Regions from separate parts of the Glutamicibacter sp. NPDC088483 genome, predicted to be linked through region 4. Evidence: riboswitches for the same ligand, from Rfam matches in the RefSeq annotation. Region 4 holds a riboswitch; each other region holds the start of a gene.
The links. Region 4 has a riboswitch for S-adenosylmethionine ahead of ACIP6G_RS15240 (methionine ABC transporter ATP-binding protein). Riboswitches for the same ligand answer to the same signal wherever they lie in the genome.
Positions count from the first base shown of each region.

Region 1: linked by a shared signal. The riboswitch ahead of ACIP6G_RS12000 (bifunctional o-acetylhomoserine/o-acetylserine sulfhydrylase) and the one ahead of ACIP6G_RS15240 (methionine ABC transporter ATP-binding protein) in region 4 are both predicted to bind S-adenosylmethionine.
Region 2: linked by a shared signal. The riboswitch ahead of ACIP6G_RS08255 (OsmC family protein) and the one ahead of ACIP6G_RS15240 (methionine ABC transporter ATP-binding protein) in region 4 are both predicted to bind S-adenosylmethionine.
Region 3: linked by a shared signal. The riboswitch ahead of ACIP6G_RS09765 (flavin reductase family protein) and the one ahead of ACIP6G_RS15240 (methionine ABC transporter ATP-binding protein) in region 4 are both predicted to bind S-adenosylmethionine.

Region 1 is NZ_JBIVMP010000005.1:179,635-184,253, forward strand. Features, by position in the region: gene ACIP6G_RS11985 (type II CAAX endopeptidase family protein) at 1-156, shown strand, start outside; gene ACIP6G_RS11990 (GNAT family acetyltransferase) at 175-591, shown strand; gene ACIP6G_RS11995 (VOC family protein) at 653-1,297, opposite strand; SAM riboswitch class IV at 1,470-1,589, shown strand; gene ACIP6G_RS12000 (bifunctional o-acetylhomoserine/o-acetylserine sulfhydrylase) at 1,681-3,024, shown strand; gene ACIP6G_RS12005 (homoserine O-acetyltransferase) at 3,027-4,172, shown strand; gene ACIP6G_RS12010 (SGNH/GDSL hydrolase family protein) at 4,255-4,619, opposite strand, start outside.
Region 2 is NZ_JBIVMP010000003.1:314,298-318,916, forward strand. Features, by position in the region: gene ACIP6G_RS08250 (L-idonate 5-dehydrogenase) at 1-945, shown strand, start outside; gene ACIP6G_RS08255 (OsmC family protein) at 1,022-1,573, opposite strand; SAM riboswitch class IV at 1,605-1,726, opposite strand; gene ACIP6G_RS08260 (DEAD/DEAH box helicase) at 1,867-4,619, shown strand, end outside.
Region 3 is NZ_JBIVMP010000004.1:132,808-137,426, forward strand. Features, by position in the region: gene ACIP6G_RS09760 (long-chain-fatty-acid--CoA ligase) at 1-1,317, opposite strand, end outside; SAM riboswitch class IV at 1,694-1,810, shown strand; gene ACIP6G_RS09765 (flavin reductase family protein) at 1,905-2,405, shown strand; gene dnaB (replicative DNA helicase) at 3,474-4,619, shown strand, end outside.
Region 4 is NZ_JBIVMP010000007.1:103,454-108,072, reverse strand. Features, by position in the region: gene ACIP6G_RS15255 (acyl-CoA dehydrogenase family protein) at 1-226, opposite strand, end outside; gene ACIP6G_RS15250 (MetQ/NlpA family ABC transporter substrate-binding protein) at 321-1,193, opposite strand; gene ACIP6G_RS15245 (methionine ABC transporter permease) at 1,237-1,953, opposite strand; gene ACIP6G_RS15240 (methionine ABC transporter ATP-binding protein) at 1,970-2,776, opposite strand; SAM riboswitch class I at 2,860-2,949, opposite strand; gene ACIP6G_RS15235 (NAD(P)H-binding protein) at 3,233-4,096, shown strand; partial or broken gene ggt (gamma-glutamyltransferase) at 4,312-4,619, shown strand, end outside.

The DNA.
Region 1 (4,619 bases), on a different contig from region 4:
CCGATGATCGGCAATATGCTCATGGGCGTCGTCTTCGGCTGGGTATACCAGAAGTACGGGCGGGTGATGCCGCTGGTTATCGCGCACTTCCTGCTTGATGCCATCGGCTTCGTGGGATACGCCTTGGTCGGGCCGGCCATCGGAATCGGCCAGTAGCGCCGGTAAGCTGAGCCAATGCAGATTACCGTGCTGCGCGAAGAGGACCTTCGCCAAGCAGTTGAATTGTGGGAAGCAACTGGGCTGACTCGTCCGTGGAATGATGCGCTCGCCGACGCCCGACGGGCTTTGGCCGAGCCTACTTCCACGGTGCTGTCCATCGTTGAGAACGATCAACTCATGGCTACTGCGATGGTTGGCCATGATGGCCACCGAGGTTGGCTCTACTATGTTGCGGTGGATCCGTGCCGGCAGGGCAACGGACTGGGAAGGGCGCTGGTGGATGCCGCTGTCCTGTGGCTGCGGGATCTCGGCGTGCCCAAGGTGCAGCTCATGGTCCGCGAGGAGAACTCTGCCGTCATCGATTTCTATGAACGGCTGGGCTTCGAAGACCAGCACGTCGCGGTCCTGGGGAAGCGGCTGGACCGGCCTTAAGGAAAAGAAAGTAGGTGGGGACGCCATTGTCCCCGCCTACTTGCGATCTCTGCGGAACTGTTTACAGCACCACGGTTCCGGACTCGGTCTCAAAGGTAACCGACATGATGCCCGGAGTGCCATTCGGCGCTTCATATTGCATGGTGACAGCGCCCAAATTGACGTTCTGCGGCTGGCCCAGCCAATCCAGCACCCGTTCACGCGAGCCGGCGATGGCGATCTGGCTGATGGCGCCGGCAGGTTCCAGCGCCTTGGACGGATGCAGCTCCTCGGATCCTTCATCCCAGGAAATCAGGTACGGGCACTGCGGATCGGCGATCAGGCCCTTGATGCCAATCTGCTGCCAGGTCAGTTCGCGGCCATCAGGGAACTTCCGGTTGCCCGGCACCGACTTGCGGCCCAAGCGGTCCTCGGCACTGGATAGGTCCTCCACCGAGACGCACCAGCCCATCCAGCCGCCGCCGAGCTCCGAACGGGCGCGAACCGCCTGTCCGAAGGGTGCCTTGTCGCTGGCCGGGTGGTTCAGGACTTCAACCACCTCCAGGTACTGGCCGTGCTTGAGCGGGAAGATGACATTGCGTGTTCCGAATCGTGGATGCACGCCGCCCTTGACGAATTCCAGTCCAAGGGACTCGGAGATTCTTTCAGCGGTTGGCAACAGCCCGTCTGGGCCGCATGCATAACTTACGTGATCTAGCCTCATCATGTGCCCATCATGGCAACATGTGATGCGAGTCTCTACTTAGGCACACCTAAGTGCCGTGATGCTATCGAATACTCTGCGATGAACCTGCAATATTCGCGAAATATGACCGATTGAGTCCAATGACGAGCCCTTGCGTTGCAAAGATCTTCGGTTTTCGGGCAAACTGGTACCAGGTCATGAGTCCCAGTAACAAGCCCCGGCTTACTGGGCGGCAACCCTCCAACCGCGGTGGGGTGCCCCGGGTGAAGACCTGGCCCTTGAACGCACAAGGCATCAAGGACAAGCGCGGGTTACCCCTGGAAGTCGTCACGATATGGTGCTTCCTGTCGGTGTCTTTTCAGTGGCGTACCCCCATAGTCATGAAACGCTATTTGGAGGAAACCATGAGCAATAACTGGTCATTTGAAACCCGTCAGATCCACTCCGGCCAGACCCCGGATCCGACGACCGGAGCACGGGCTCTCCCGATTTTCCAAACCACCTCTTTCGTCTTCCCCAGCGCCCAGAGCGCTGCTGCACGTTTCGCGCTGCAGGAACTGGAGCCGATCTACACCCGTATCGGCAACCCGACCACTGACGCGGTGGAAACCCGCGTCGCTGACCTGGAGGGCGGCGTTGGAGCACTGCTGCTCTCTTCGGGACAGGCTGCCACCACTTTCGCCATCTTGAATTTGGCCGAAGCCGGCGACCACCTGGTGGCCAGCCCCAGCCTGTATGGCGGAACCCAGAACCTGCTCAAGCACACGCTCAAGCGCCTGGGCATCGAGGTCACCTTCGTTTCGGACCCGGACAACCTGGATGATTGGCGTGCCGCGGTGCGTCCGAACACCAAGGCCTTCTTCGGGGAAACCATCTCCAATCCGCGACAGGACGTCCTGGACATCGAGGGCATCTCGGCGATCGCCCACGAAGCTGGCGTGCCGCTGCTGGTGGACAACACCCTGGCCACCCCGTACCTGATCCGCCCGATCGAGTGGGGCGCGGATATCGTGATCCATTCGGCCACCAAGTTCCTTGGCGGCCACGGCAATGCCATTGCCGGTGTCATCGTGGACTCGGGCAACTTCGACTTCGCCAAGGACGCCGACCGCTTCCCGGGATTCAACACCCCGGACGAGTCATACAACGGCCTGGTCTTCGCCCGCGACCTGGGTGTCAACGGCATCCTGGGCGCCAATCTGGCCTACATCCTCAAGGCCCGCGTGCAGTTGCTGCGCGATTTGGGTTCCTCGGTTGCGCCGTTCAACGCGTTCTTGATCGCGCAGGGCCTGGAAACCTTGTCGCTGCGCATTGAGCGCCACGGCCAGAATGCCGTAGAAGTTGCCAATTGGCTCGAAGCCCGCGAGGAAGTGCAGAAGGTCGCCTACGCAGGCCTGAAGTCCTCGCCTTGGCATGAGCGTGCGCAGAAGTACAGCGATCAGGGCGCCGGCTCGATCATCGCGTTCGAACTGGAGGGCGGTTCGGAAGCCGGCCAGGCCTTCGTGGACGCACTGGTATTGCACTCCAATGTCGCGAACATCGGCGACGTGCGCTCATTGGTCATCCACCCGGCCTCCACCACCCATGCCCAGCTCTCCGAAGCGGAGCAGGTTGCGGCCGGCGTGAGCCCGGGACTGGTGCGGCTGAGCGTCGGACTGGAGAATATCAAGGATATTCTGGCCGATCTGGAACTGGGCTTCCAAGCTGTTGCAGCCCTCGAGAACAAGGAACTGCAGGAAACCCTCTAGGCATGGCATCCATTGTGACTACTGAAGATACTCTGCGCGCCGAAGAGCTCGCCGGCGGACAAGACGGCATTTTGCGCCGTAAGTCCGTGGGGGAGCACCACTTCGAATTCGGTGGATTCCTTCCGGACGTGGTGCTGGCCTATGAAACGTGGGGGACGCTAGCAGCTGATGGCTCCAACGCGGTGCTGGTGATGCATGCGCTCACCGGTGATGCCCACGTTGCGCAAGGCGATTCGCAAAGCGCCGGCTGGTGGGAAGAGCTCGTAGGCCCCGGCGCCACGGTTGACACTAATGAGTACTTTGTCGTGTCCATCAACATGGTGGGTGGTTGCAATGGTTCCACCGGCCCCTCGTCCTTGGGCGACCAGGGCCTGCCCTACGGTTCGAGCTTTCCTTTCGTCACCATCAAGGACTCGGTGCGCCTTGAAGCGCGGCTGGCCAAGCAACTGGGAATCGATTCCTGGCATGCGGTCATTGGCGGTTCGATGGGCGGTGCGCGCGCGTTGGAATACGCCGTCGAGTTCCCCGACCAAGTCAAGAACCTCGTAGTGATGGCCTCGAGCGCGCAGGCGACTGCCGAGCAAATTGCCTTTGCACAGGTGCAAACCCAATCCATCCGGTTGGATCCGCACTTCTGCAATGGCGACTACTACGGCAACGATGCGCGCCCGGACGCCGGTCTTGGCTTGGCTCGCCGCCTGGCCCACATCACCTATCGTTCCGAGGCCGAGCTTGAAACCCGTTTCTCGCGCAACCCGCAGGATGGCGAGAAGCCAACGGGTCTGCTCGAGGGGCCTCGCGGGCGGTACCAGGTGGAAAGCTATCTTGACCATCAGGCCAGCAAGTTGGTGAATCGTTTCGATGCCAACAGCTACCTGGTGCTCACCGAGGCGCTGATGAGCCATGATGTGGCTCGCGGCCATGAATCCCTGGAAGCCGCCTTGGCGCGACTGGCGAAGGTCAACGTGGTGGTTGCCGCGGTAACCACTGACCGGTTGTACTTTCCTGAGCAGTCAGTGAAGCTGGCTTCGTCGCTGGCCAAGCCAAAACCGGTGCACTACATTGATTCGCCGATTGGCCACGATGGATTCCTGACCGATGCCACGCAGCTCGATGGCGTGCTTCGGACCTTGGTGTTCGGAGACTGAACCCCGGAAGGGGCTCGGGAAGATTTCAAAGCCTGAAGCAGTTCCGCCAGTAATCGGTGGAACTGCTTCAGGCTTTTCATGCCTACTTGGCGCTGTCGCCGGCGCCGAGCGAGTCGTTTGGCTTGGTCTGCGCAAACGGCGTGGCCGAGGGCCGTTTCGGGGTGATGCCGTCGCCGGAGGACTGGTGGCGCAGGCGGCGCAATACCCAGGGAGCAAGATGCTCACGCGCCCACTGCAGATCCTCCTTGCGGGCTTCCCTCCAGCTGCGTTCATCCACGGCCGGAACGATTTCGGTGTCCAGCGGATGCGCGACGTTCAGCGAGTCCAGTGCCATGGCGGCAATGCGCTGGTGCCCGGCGGGGGAGAAGTGCAGGCGATCCGGTGCCCACATCTGGGATTGGTGCAACTCCTGCAAGGCCCACATGTCCGCCACGATGGCGTCGTGGC
Region 2 (4,619 bases), on a different contig from region 4:
GTTGCCATCGCTTACGGCGGTATTTGCGGATCAGACTTGCATTACTGGAGCCACGGCGCCGCCGGGGAATCGATCCTCAAGGCTCCAATGGTTCTCGGGCATGAAATCGTCGGGACCGTCATGCAGGCCGCCGCTGACGGCAGCGGGCCGGCAGCCGGAACCAAAGTCGCCGTGCACCCGGCAACACCAGGCGAGACCGGGGAACCCTACCCGGCCGACCGCCCGAATCTTTCCCCGGGGTGCACCTATCTGGGCTCGGCCGCCCGCTACCCGCACACCGAGGGCGCATTCGCCCGCGAAGTGAACCTGCCATCACGCATGCTGCGTGAGCTGCCTGCTGGCTTAGCACTGCGTGATGCGGCACTGGCAGAACCGGCTGCGGTTGCTTGGCATGCGGTGTCGCGCGCCGGTGAAGTCGCCGGCAAGAAGGTGCTGGTTATTGGTGCTGGGCCGATCGGAGCTCTCGCTGTAGCAGTGCTCAAGCGTGCCGGAGCCAAGGAAATCATCGCAGTGGACATGCACGAGAAGCCGTTGGAAATCGCCGGGAAACTCGGTGCCACTTCAACTTTGCGCGCCGGTGACCAGGAAGCTCTTGCCCAGGTGGGCGCGGACGTGGTGATCGAGGCCAGCGGCAACTTCCGCGGGTTGGCCTCCGCCGTGCGCGGTGCCGTGCGCGGCGGTCGAGTGGTCATGGTCGGGTTGCTGCCCTCTGGAGAACAGCCGGCGCTTATTTCGCTGGCTATTACCCGCGAGCTGGAACTGGTTGGTTCCTTCCGCTTCAACGACGAAATCGACCAGGTGCTTGCTGCCCTGGCCGACGGGTCGCTGCAGGTTTCCGAGGCGGTTACCCACGAGTTCGCGGTCGCCGATTCGCTTGAAGCTTTTGAAACGGCGAAGGATTCGGCTCGCTCCGGTAAAGTCCTGCTGAACTTCCTGGGGCAGTAGTTGGCTTCAGCTAGAAGTGCACCGCGGCGGCCCCTGAAGTCGGGGGCCGCCGCGGTGCTCTTTGCTTCAGCGAACTCTAGTTGGTCTCTGCGATGCTTACCGCGGTTGTCACGGGCACCGGATTGGCGAAGAGGTCCAGCACCGGGCAGTGGGCATCCACTGCGCGGCGCAGTTCTTCATAGCGTTCAGCTGATTCCGGTCCGGCAATCCGGATGTCCAGATCCACCGACGAGAAGCCGGGGCGGATGGTCTGGTCGATGCCGAAGAGTCCGCGGACATCGAGGTGGCCATTGGCCTGGATCTTCACGTCGTCCACCTGGATGCCGAGGTTCTGCGCGTACAAGCGGTAGACCACAACCTGGCAGGAGATGAGCGCTCCGAGCGCGTATTCCACGGGGCTTGCGGCCAGGTCGCTGCCACCCAGGGCAGCTGGCTCGTCGACCTGGAAGGTGTGCTTGCCCGAGACAATGTTGCTGGCTACTGAATCGAAGCCTTCGCCCTCCACAGTGAAAGTCAATTGGGCACTTTGCGGGGCAGCCGAAATTCGTTCGCCCCAGCCCTTGCCTGCTTCCTGCAGGCGCTGTGCGCGGTCTTCGGATACGGTTGGGGCAGATGCTGCATTAGTCATGGGGAATTGATCCCCTTTCTGGCGCAAGGGGCGCCATCGCTTACGCATCTTGGCTGTCAAGATGCGTCGAATCTTCACCTGGGGCACCCCGCACAATGACGCAGGAGGGTTGCCGTCCACTCAGCCAGGGCTCAAAGAGTGGAACTCGTGATTCAGTGATTAATTTCTATCGGTTGCAGGGCCCGCGGGTAAAGGGCAGAAGTAACTTTTCGTCACCGGGCATCTTGCTTTCCGGCTCGCTAAGATGGAATCTAGCTCTCGGGCGCCCACTGCACGAACAATGAACGGCGAGTATGGAATTCCAGCTGACACTTTCTGCGGCCCAGACCTTGGTGACCGAATCCGAATACAACCTGGGCCAGTTCCTGTGTGATTCCGGAAAAGTGCAGATCGCCAACCGGGTAATGCAACCGGGATCTACCCGCATCTCCGGTGTGGTGCTGCGCGAATCGGTGATGGCCCAATTGGAAATCACCGAGGGCAATATCAGCTTCACCAGCTTCTGCGGGAAGCATCCGGGGGTTCAGTCCTGTGAAGATGTCGCCGCCTTGCTCATCGAGGTCACCACCGAAGAAGACCAGGGCTTCTTCGTCTCCGACTCCGGGGTGGATCCCCACGCATGGAAACGCAATAGCAAGCCGCAGTGGGAACGTAGCCTTGACCGTCTGCTTCCAGTCATTTCCGATGAGCCGCTGGCTGTCGAAGAACCGCTGGGATTGATCCTGAAAGTGGTCAGCGAACCCCGTTATGGCGGCGAGGACGCGCTGACCTTGCAGGCACGCCCGGCCCGCCAGGGAACCAAGAGCCCCTGGATCCAAACCGGGATCAGCTGGCGCAATGTTGCTTTTGATGCGCGGTTCTCCAAGAAGCAGCGTCGTGCGGTCGTTGAATTGGACCGGTTGCGTGAACACGTTGAACAAGATACTTATCGCCATTCGTGGGATCCCAAGGAGTGGATCTCCTTGATGGATCTTCCAGGCCAGGACCTGCTGGATGCGTTCGAAGCCCTGCGTGAAGCTGGAGTGCAGATCGTCAACGGTGGTTCTACGGCCAAGGCCCCGGTGGAGTTCAGCGAGCAACCAGCCATGGCACACGTGGATGTGCGTCGCGGTGAACATGGCCTGAGCATTGAAGGGAAGCTGCGCGGGCCGAGCGAAGAGCACGTCTACCTCTTGCCCATAGGCACGCCGCCGACCTTGTTGACTTACGCGTCCAGCCCCTTGCCGAAGGCCAGGGAAATCGGTTTGGCCCGGTTCGCTGAACCGGTCACGAAGGAACTGGCCACATTTATTGAATCCGGTGCGCAATCCATCCCGCAGGAAGGCGTTGAGCTTTTCGAGCGCCAGCACCTGGATCGATTGCGCCTGATGGCACCGTTGAAGAGCGAGGATGACAGCTACAGCATCCCTGTTCCAGCACGCCCCAGCCTCAAGCTGTCCCTGGAGAGCATCCGAACTCCGCTGACCGTGAGCTATTCCTGGGAGTACGCCTCCGCGGGCCCCCGCCAGTATGCCGTGGAAAAGGAAATTGCTGCTTCGGTGCAGGACAAGCTCGGCGCGCAGGCTTCCTTGGGGCAACTGACCTCTTCAGGAATCTTCCCGCCGAAGGAATTCAGCACCTCCGAATCCATCGATTTCTTGGTCTACGCATTGCCGCTCTTGGCAGAGCATCCTGATGTGGTCGTTGAAGAGCAGAACAGGCTGCCGAAGTACCGGATCAGCCACGCGCCGGCCGCTGTCAGTGTCGAAGCCGGCGAAAGCACGGGGGACTGGTTCGACTTGTCTGTGGAAGTGCTCCTGGACGAGACCAAGGTCCCGTTCCCACTGCTGCTGGAGGCCTTGACCAAGCAAGATGAGTATCTCGTCCTCGATGACCTTACGGTGATCCCGATTGATGGTGCAGATTTCACGCAGCTGCGCCAGCTGATATCAGAGGCCGGGGAGCTGGGCACGGTGCAGGGCGATACGATCCGCATCCATAAGTTGAGCATCGACTGGTGGCAAGAACTGGTGGATCTGGGCATTATCGAAGCCCAGCACAACCAGTGGCTGCAGACCATGAAGGCGCTGCAAAGCGGTGAAGAAATGCAGCCGGTCCAGCTAGCGGAAACGTTCAACGCTGAACTGCGCCCGTATCAGGGCCACGGCCTATCCTGGCTCAACTTCTTGCGTACCCATGATCTCGGTGGCGTCCTTGCCGACGATATGGGTCTGGGCAAGACCGTCCAGCTGCTGGCTTGCCTTGAACAAGCGCGCGTCGAGGATCCTGCACAGAAATTCCTGGTGCTGGCTCCTACCTCGGTGGTGGGTAACTGGATCAATGAGGCGCAGCGATTTGCGCCGCAGATGAGCGTCACCGGCGTTACTTCAACAGCTAGAAAGAGCGGCCAAAGCATGGCTGCGCAGATCGGTAATGCCCAGCTGGTAGTTACCAGCTACACGATCTTCCGCCTGGCCTATGAGGATTTCGAAGCAGCCGGCTTCAACGTCATGATCATGGACGAGGCCCAGCAGCTGAAGAACCATGCCTCCAAAGGCTATAAGCAGGCCCGGCAGCTGCCAGTGCCGTGCAAATTCGTGGTCACTGGCACACCCATGGAAAACAACCTGATGGAACTGTGGGCGTTGGTCTCACTGGCTGCACCGGGCCTGTTGGGCGGTGCGAAGTCCTTCAAGGACAACTACCAGAAACCAATTGCCGACGGAGACCAGGAGCGCTTGGAGCGCCTGAAGAGCCGTCTGCGTCCGTTCGTGCTGCGCCGTACCAAGGAACAGGTCGTTCCAGAGCTGCCGGCGAAGACCGAACAGGTGCTGGAAGTCGAACTGGAGCCGGGGCACCGCAAAGCCTATGACCGCCGCTTCCAGCGCGTGCGGCAAGAAGTCCTGGGCCTGGTTGACGACGTTGATTCGAATCGCTTCCAGATTCTCCAATCGCTGACCTTGCTGCGCCAGCTGGCCTTGGATCCGTCCCTGGTAGGGGAGGGCGATGCCCCGAGCGCGAAGCTTGAAATGCTGCGCGAACTCATGGGGGACGCGGTTTCTGAAGG
Region 3 (4,619 bases), on a different contig from region 4:
GATGTTCTCGCCGCCGGAAATGATGATGTCCTTGGCCCGGTCGCGCACCTGGATGTAGCCATCCGGGTGCATGACACCCAGATCGCCGGTGTGGAACCAGCCGCCATGGAAAGCTTGGGTAGTGGCCGCTTCATCGCGATAGTAGCCGATCATGACGTTATTGCCGCGCAGCACGATTTCGCCCATGGTCTGTCCATCCGCCGGGACATCGTTCATGTTCTCGTCAACAATGCGTGCGGACTCGGCGGTAATCATGCCAACGCCTTGGCGGGCGAGCTTCGCGGCCCGGTCCGGGCCATCGAGGGCATCCCACTCATCCTGGTACTCGCACACCGTGTACGGTCCGTATACCTCGGTGAGGCCATATACATGGACTACCTCGATGCCCAGCTTCTGCAGCTTGGAGATGATTGCCGGGGACGGGGGAGCTCCTGCGGTGGTGATGCGCAGTGGCGCATCGAGCTGGTGGGCGCGGGTGGAGTCGGCGATGATGGAGCAGACGGTCGGAGCGCCGCACAAGTGGGTGGTTCCAAGATTCTCGATGGCATCCCAAACGGAATCTTCGCGCACGCCGCGCAGGCACAGGTGGGTTCCTCCCGCCGCGGTGACGGCCCATGGAGTGCACCAGCCGTTGCAGTGGAACATCGGCAGGGTCCACAAGTAGCGGGTCTTGGCGGTGAAGCCCTGGTGGTGCGCTTCGCCCAACGAGTTCAGGTAGCTGCCGCGGTGCGAGTAGAGCACACCCTTCGGCTTGCCGGTGGTGCCCGACGTGTAATTGAGAGTGATCGGAGCCCGCTCATCGGCGATGGCGTAGGGAAGTCTTTCATCCGAGGCTTGTGCGATTAGCTCGTCCAAGGTGGCGTCCACGGGCACGTCCGGACGTTCTCCGGCGTACTGGTCATCGGTGATCTCGATGAGCGCCTCCAGCGTTGGGTTCTCGCGGCGCAGGGTCTTCGTGTTCTCCAACAGCTCTGTGTCGGCAAGCATCAGCTTGGCAGCAGAATGATCAATGATGTATTGCAGCTCGTGGGCCGAAAGTCGGGTGTTCAGGGCAACGAGGACTGCGCCTGACAGCGGTACGGCGTAATGCGCCATGAGCATTTCGGGAGTATTCGGTGCCAGCACGGCCACGCGGTCGCCCGGCTCAATGCGAGCCTTCAGCGCCTGGGCAAAGCGGTGCACCCGTGCTTCGAAATCTTCATAGGAGAAGCTGCGAGTTCCATGGATGACGGCGGTCTTCTTCGGATAGGCCTCGGCTGTGCGTTCCAAGAAACGCAGTGGGGTCAATTCTGAATGGTTTGCCTGAATCTCTACCATGGTGTGGCTATTCCTCAATCGTCATCGATGGTTACGGAGAACAATAAGCAGGAGTGTGACTCAATGCACTCCATGACCAATAGTGGCATGAACCTCAGCGTCATGCCGGGAAACCAAGTTTCATTACGGTGGGCGGTAGGGAATTCGCGCCAGGGCACCGAGCCCAGGGGAGGCGTTAGTGTTCTGCCGAATCAAGAGCGGCGGAAGCCTGCTGCGATCATGGGGCCGAGGCGTTCAAGAAGCGCGGCGTATGGCGAATAAAAGACTGCCCAAGGACTTCTGGCGGGGCCTTGGATCGAATATTGCGTCGAATATTGCGATTTGCGAAGTGAAATGTTTGACGGCTGTTCGTCATGAGCCATATCGTTTTAAACAGAATCAAGAGCATCAGCTATAAGCCCTGGCTTGCTGATCGGCAACCCTCTCAACGGTAGTGGGGTGCTCCAGGTGAGGATTCGGTTCCACACAAAATGTGCTGGAACAAGTACCGCACACGGCGCGGAACTTCAGCCCAAGCGGCTTCGAGTAACGAGAAGCCAATGCTTGCAGGCTACTGCGCGGTGGGCAAGACCCAAAGGAATCGAGCCATGTCATTGAATCTTGAACTTGACCCGTTGACCCTGCGCAAGGTTTTCGCTCAGCATCCATCAGGGGTAGCCGCCCTCTGTGCAGAACTGGATGGCGTGAAGACCGGAATTGTCGCTTCATCGTTTACCGTGGGAGTTTCCCTCGAACCTGCACTGGTGATGTTCGCCGTGCAGAAGTGCTCGAACACTTGGCCAAAGCTGCGCGAAGCTGGCCGCATTGGCGTCTCAGTGCTGAGCGAACGCAATGATGGTGTCTGCGCTCAGATTGCGTCGAAAAATGGCGACCGGTTCCGCGGAATCGATACCTATTCCTCGGATCAGGGCGCGCTCTTCGTCAACGACTCCACGTTGTGGCTGGAGACTTCGATCTACAACGAGGTCGAAGCGGGGGATCACTGGGTAGTCCTGATGGAAGTCCACGGGCACCGCACCTCCGAGCACTCGCCACAGATCTTCCATGATTCGCGGTTCCATTCGCTGCCGATTCCTGAGCTCGTATAAGCGCTTCGCATCTTCCAAAGCTCCGGCGAGATCAAATCATCGATCTGGCCGGAGCTTTTTGAATTCCGGTTAGGCGGGTTGAGCCGTTCCCCGCAGCCCTCGACACCGGCAATGCCCGTTCTCTCTCGCCACCCTGAAGACGTGGCAAGATGGCTGGCAATCTCATGGCCTGCCATCTTGGGTCAGCTGCCCCAGGCATTTGGCGATAACCTCGTCATCAAAGTATCTGTCGCGAGAAACCTTGAACTCGCCATATCCGCCACCCGCCTGGGCTGTCGAACAGAACCGCGCAGGTAGCTCATGGATCCTCGCTGCACGCTGGACCAGAGTGGCAGCGAATTGCCGGCAACCCTCGGATGGGGTTTCCGAGCCATGCAAAGGCCGCGCATCACAAATGAAACCGGCGCTTTATGGCGTCTTCACTGGCGCGCGTTGCGGACGCGAAGTGGCGAGAGTGCGCCGGCAGCCCAGTCGCTGATCCAGGTTCGCCCGCAGAGTCGTTGCACACATTAAGTTATCCACCGCCCCCGAACGCAGAAACCCTAGCCGATTGTGGACTACTGGAAGATCCGGCCTTGCTGGCGAATTTAATCCACGGTGACTTAGGGTTTTGTAAATTGACCAGTATCCACAAGGTTATCCACAAAACTGTGGACAAGACGTGGGCAAATGTGTACAAAGGGTGAAAAACCCCGGGAACTGGGCGATTAAGGGTGTTGATAACCTTGGGTCGGTTGGCGTGAGCTTCAATGAATTAAGTTTCTGTCCACAGGTGTGCGAATACAAACAACCAAGTCAACAGATATTAATGATACGTAGAGTGGGGTAATCCACAGAGTTCTCCCCAGACTGTGAACAGGGAACTCCACAGGTAGAGGAGTGTTATCCACATATTCTGTGGATAATGAGGTTTACGCCTGTTAATAACAGCCCTAGTGTTGGGTTCGGGAGAGAAATATCCACAGGCGCCTGACATCCAAATGTCCGTATCGACTGACACGATGAAGCGTTGCCATGAGGCAAGGATAATTTTTCCCAGCGGGTCAATAGGGGATGGAAGTGTCTGCAATGAGTGCTGAGCCGGTTTACGAAGGACGAGATTCCGACGCAGGGCGCAAGCCGCCACAGGATATCGAGGCCGAGATGTCGGTCCTCGGTGGCATGATGCTCTCCAAGGACGCCATTGCTGACGTCGTTGAATCCATTCGCGGCACCGACTTCTACCGTCCCTCCCACGAATCGATTTACGAGGCGATTGTCGACCTCTACGGTCGTGGCGAACCAGCCGATGCGGTCACCGTAGCCGACTTGCTGACCAAGCGCGGCGAAATCTCGCGCATTGGTGGCGCCGCCTACCTTCACAATCTCATCCAGCAGGTTCCAACTGCAGCCAACGCCGGGTACTACGCAGAAATTGTGCGCGAACGCGCCGTGCTGCGCCGATTGGTTGACGCTGGAACGCGTATTGTCCAGATGGGCTACTCGCCAGATGGTGAAGTTGACGCAATCGTCAACGAAGCCCAGGCAGAGGTCTACAAGGTGGCCGAGAACCGCAGCAGTGAAGACTACGTGCGCCTTTCGGACATCATCGAAGACACCGTTGATGAAATCGAGAACGCGGCCAACGCGGGCGATGGCATTACCGGTGTGCCCACCGGATTCTATGAATTCGACGAGCTGACCCAGGGCCTGAAGGGCGGCCAGATGATCATCATCGCCGCCCGTCCTGCGGTGGGCAAGTCAACCTTCGCGCTGGACTTCGCCCGTTCTGCTGCCATCAAGCACAATATGGCCACCGTGTTCTTCTCCTTGGAAATGGGCCGCAATGAAATTGCGATGCGCCTGCTCTCGGCCGAAGCATCCATCCAGCTCCAGGATCTGCGCAAGGGCTCGGTGGAAGACGCGCAGTGGACCAAGATCGCCACGACCATGGGCCGGCTGAACGAAGCCCCGTTGTTCATTGATGATTCGCCGAACATGTCCATGATGGAAATCCGTGCCAAGTGCCGTCGCCTCAAGCAGCGCAACGAGCTGCGCATGATCATCCTGGACTACCTGCAGCTGATGAGCTCGGGCAAGCGTGTGGAATCGCGCCAGCAGGAAGTTTCCGAGTTCTCGCGTAACCTCAAGCTGCTCGCCAAGGAACTCGACGTTCCGTTGATTGCGCTGTCGCAGCTGAACCGTGGTTCCGAGCAGCGTACCGACAAGAAGCCA
Region 4 (4,619 bases):
GCAAGCGGAACAGATGCTCGTGGTTGATAGGCGAACCGCCATGGCTTTCTGGCACACGCAGCGTGGTGAAACCGGCATCCTTGAGCCACTGCACCTGCTCGAAAGGCAGGATGCGCTGCTGCTCGCGTTCACAGCTTCCTTCAGCAATTCTGGCAAAGACCGCTTGGAATCGCTCCAGAAGTTCCTGGTAGCGGCTTTCGATTGCGGGCGCGGCGATCATCGTCATGGGTTCTCCCTGCAGAACGTCGATACTTTGAGTAAAGGAGTCGGAAAATGTGGTGCCCCACAACGCCGAAGTTCAGCGTCGTGGGGCCAAGGGCCTACTTATTCCAGGTGGCGAAGTCCGCTTCGAGATCGCGGTCCCAAGGAGTGCCCAATGCACCGTCGAGGTAGCTCGCGTACCATTCGCGCACCTCATCGGAGTGGTAGGCCTCTTCCAGCGCCTTGCCCTTTTCGGTGTCCGTAAACCCTGGCTTTGCGCCGATGATGTTGATGTACGGGAGCGCTTCTTCTTCCTCTTCGAAGAGCAGTGCGTCCTTCGGGTTCAGTCCGATCTCGGCGCCGAGCCGGGCGAAAAGGAACCCGGCATCCACGTCAGGCAGGGTCTTTGAGAGCGACTGCTGATCTACCTCAACGAACTTGAAGCCCTTGGGGTTCTCCAGGATGTCGTTCTGCGACAAGTGAATCACGCTCTTGCCCTCAGCTACCTTCAGGACACCGGCCTTATCCAACAGGGCCAGAGCGCGTCCGTTGTTGGCGGTATCCACAGGCAGTGCGATGGTCGCACCGTTGGGCAGGTCCTTGATGTCGTCGTATTTCTTCGAGTACACGCCGGCAGGCGAGCTGTACATGTAGAAGGCCGGCTCCACGTCGACGTTCTGATCCTTCTTGAACTGTTCCAGGTAAGCGCCGTGCTGGAAGAAGTTGGCATCGTATTCGCCATTGGACACCACGTGGTTCGGCTGCACGATGTCGGTGACGTAGGTAGCCTCCAGAGTCCAGCCCTTTTCGGCCAGCAGCTTCTGTGCGATTTTGGTTGGTTCCTGCGATGGGGCCGATTCGGTGACAATAACCTTGATGGTCTTGTCACCGGTGCCGGCGGCCTGTCCACCTGCCAGGCCGCAAGAAGCCAGCGCGAGGAGTGCGGCGGAGCCGGCGGTGAAAGTTAGGAAGGTGCGGCGAGAGAATGCCATGGTGTTGTCCTTTACTGAAATGCGAGTTGAGCGGGTTTTGTGTTTAGCGCTTGTCAGCGGCGCGCGATAGCCGAGTTCCGACGAACTGAACTGCATGCACCAGCAGGATCATCAACACGATGGCTAGCAGCATGACTCCGGTTTCATAGCGGTAGTAGCCGTAGCGGATTGCGAAGTCGCCGATACCGCCTCCGCCGACCAGTCCGGCCATGGCCGAATACGAGATGAAGCTGACGGTCATGATGGTGATGGAAGACAGCAGTGCAGGCTTGGCTTCAATCAGCAGCACTTCACGGATGATCTGTCCCCGGGTGGCGCCCATGGCCTGCGCTGCTTCGACAACGCCATTGCCAAGCTGGCTGATGTTCTGCTCCACGAACCGGGCGAAATAGGGGATCGCGTTGATGGTCAGCGGAACGATAACCGCCGCGGTGCCAATGGTAGTTCCCACAACGAATCGGGTGAACGGGATGATGGCGATCAGCAGGATGAGGAATGGGAAGGAACGGATTGTATTGACCAGCCCGTCAACGATTCGGTGCAGTCGCGGACGTGGGCGCAAACCGTTGGGAGACATCGAGTAAAGCCAAATGCCCAGCGGGGTTCCCAGGAGAATCGCGATCGGGATGGAAACCAGCAGCATCGCAAAGGTCTGCGCCATGGCGACCCAGATTTCCGGGGCAAGTTCGATGATGCGGTCAAAACTGAAAGCTGCTGCGTTGCCGTTGCTCGTGGCTAGCACTACTGACGTGAAATTCATTGGTAATCCAGGTTCTCTATACGCGGGCTACGGTGGCAGCGACGGCTTGGTCCTGCTTTGGCTGGCGGTTAAGCGTGAGTTCGTCACTGATCAGGTAGCGGCCGATTGGCGTCACTGGTTCAAAGCCTGGTTCTCGCAACGAACTCAGGGCGAACTCTTCAACTACCGCTCCGTCTTCCATGACCGAAACCTTGTCGGCAATGGCCTTAATAACGTTCATCTCGTGGGTGACGATGACTGTGGTGATGCCAAGGCTGGCGTTGATGTCACTGAGGTATTGCAGCACCGACGTTGTCGTTCTAGGATCCACGGCACTGGTTGGCTCATCGCACAGCAGGACCTTGGGCTCGGTGACCAGCGCGCGGGCAATGGCGATGCGCTGTTTCTGGCCGCCCGAAAGCTGTCCTGGATAGGCGGCAGCCTTGTCAGCGAGGTCCACTATGGACAGGGCTTCCAGCGCACGTTCACGGCGTTGCTTTTTCGGAACACCAGCGAACTTCAGATTCAGCTCGACGTTCTGTTGCGCGGTGCGATTGTTCAGCAGGTTGAAGTGTTGGAAGATCATCCCGATCTCATGACGCTGCTTTCGCAGGTCTCCTTCACTGAGCCCGGTCAGTTCGACGCCATCCACGATGACCTGGCCCGACGTGGGACGCTGCAGCAAATTGATATTGCGCAATAGCGTTGACTTTCCCGCACCGGAAAATCCGATAATTCCATGGATGGTTCCGGCCTGGATTTCCAGCGAGACATCCTTGACGGCCGTGAATTGATCTTGGCCCTTGCCGAAGGCGGTCGTTACGTTTTCAAGACGAATCATCATCGCTCCCTTGGTGCTTGGTTATGCGGAGCGCACTTCGCGAAAATCATCTGCGTTCCACAGATTTTCCGTCGCGAAGTGAAAGTACTCCATCGGTTCTGGCTGTAGCACCGCTCCCTCTCGGGTGGTTGCTGCGACGTCGTTGAGCCAGATCTCTCAGTCGCTCTGGATGGTGTGCGTTCGGTTGTACGAGCCGAACAATTCAAGTCTGGAGTCCACGCCCGCAGGCCGGCAAACGTTACTTCAATCGGCGTCATCAAGTCATAGTCCGGACGGATCCACGCTGAAATCACGCAATAATCCACGTAGCAATCTGACACATTTCGCTACTTCCCCTCTTTGTGACGAAAGCCTTGCAGTTTCTGCCCATCTCTCGCTGGCTTGTGCCAGCAATCTTGGGTGGGGAATTCAGCGATGCCTACGGTGGTTGTAGCAGATGCAGACCAACGAGAGGACCCCATGAAGATCGCAATTACCGGTGCCACCGGACAGCTTGGAAATCTAGTCATCGACGCGCTGCTGGCGCGCGGGGCGAATGCCGCTGATCTGGTCGCCATTGGCCGCTCCGAGCAGAAGCTGGAACCGCTGGCAGGCAAAGGCCTGGAAACCCGTGTTGCCGATTACAACGCCCAGCCAACTCTCGTGTCCGCACTCGAAGGCATAGACAAGCTGCTGCTGATTTCGGCCAGCGAGGTGGGCCAGCGCGTTGCCCAGCATGAGAACGTCATCAATGCCGCCAAGCACGTGGATGTCTCGCTGATCGCCTACACCTCCATTGCCAACGCCCTGTCCGGCGGCATGAAGCTCGCCGAGGAGCACATCGCCACCGAACGGCTGCTGGCCGGATCCGGCATCGACTACGTGCTGTTGCGCAATGGATGGTACATCGAGAACTACACCGACCAGTTGATGGGCTACCTCAACAGCGGCACGGTGCTCGGTGCCGCCGGCGACGGCAAGATCAGCGCTGCCGCCCGTGCAGACTATGCGGATGCCGCTGCGGCCGTGCTGCTTTCCGAGGAAGACCAGAACGGCAGGATCTACGAGCTGGGCAGCGACAAGCCATTCACCCTCGCCCAGCTTGCTGGCGCGGTTGGCGCTGCCGCCGGCCAGGACATCGCCTACCAGGAAATGGATCCCGGGCAACTGGAAAAGATCTACGCTGATGCCGGCGTCCCCGGACCGTTCGCGCACATCCTCGTCGATACCGACATGCGCATTCGAGAAGGAGCGCTGGAGGTGGACTCCGGGGAGCTGGCTCAGCTGATCGGCCGCGCCCCGGCTTCCTTGGGCAAAGTCATCAAGGACAACCTGGACAAGTAGCCCAGGTGTACTAGGGTTCCAGCGGGCAGGCACTGGCGGCGATCGAGGCCGCGGTGCCTGCCCGCCGCTTTAACGCGTCACAACCCGGAATATTCGCGCGGCAATGCCGAAATTGCCGCGCAAACCCATGGTGCTGCGTGTCACAACCGCGTGGCGAGTTCCCGCTCCCGTAAATTTGCGCATACTTCATCCCCACCTGCAGAGGAGATCAAAGCATGCCACGAGTACGTTTAAGATCAGTTGCCTGCGCGGCAGCCATCGCCTTGGGCCTGGGAGCTTTCTCAGCGCTTCCGGCGAGCGCCGAACCACGGCACACCCAGAAGGACCCGACCGCCATCGGCACTGGAGGCGCAGTCTCGTCGGTTGATCCGGAAGCCACGGCTGCCGGCATCGAAATCCTGCGCAAGGGAGGCAACGCCGTCGATGCGGCTGTGGCAACCGCGGCGGCACTGGGCGTCACCGAACCCTATAGCGCAGGCATTGGCGGCGGCGGATACTTCATGCACTACGATGCGAAGTCGGG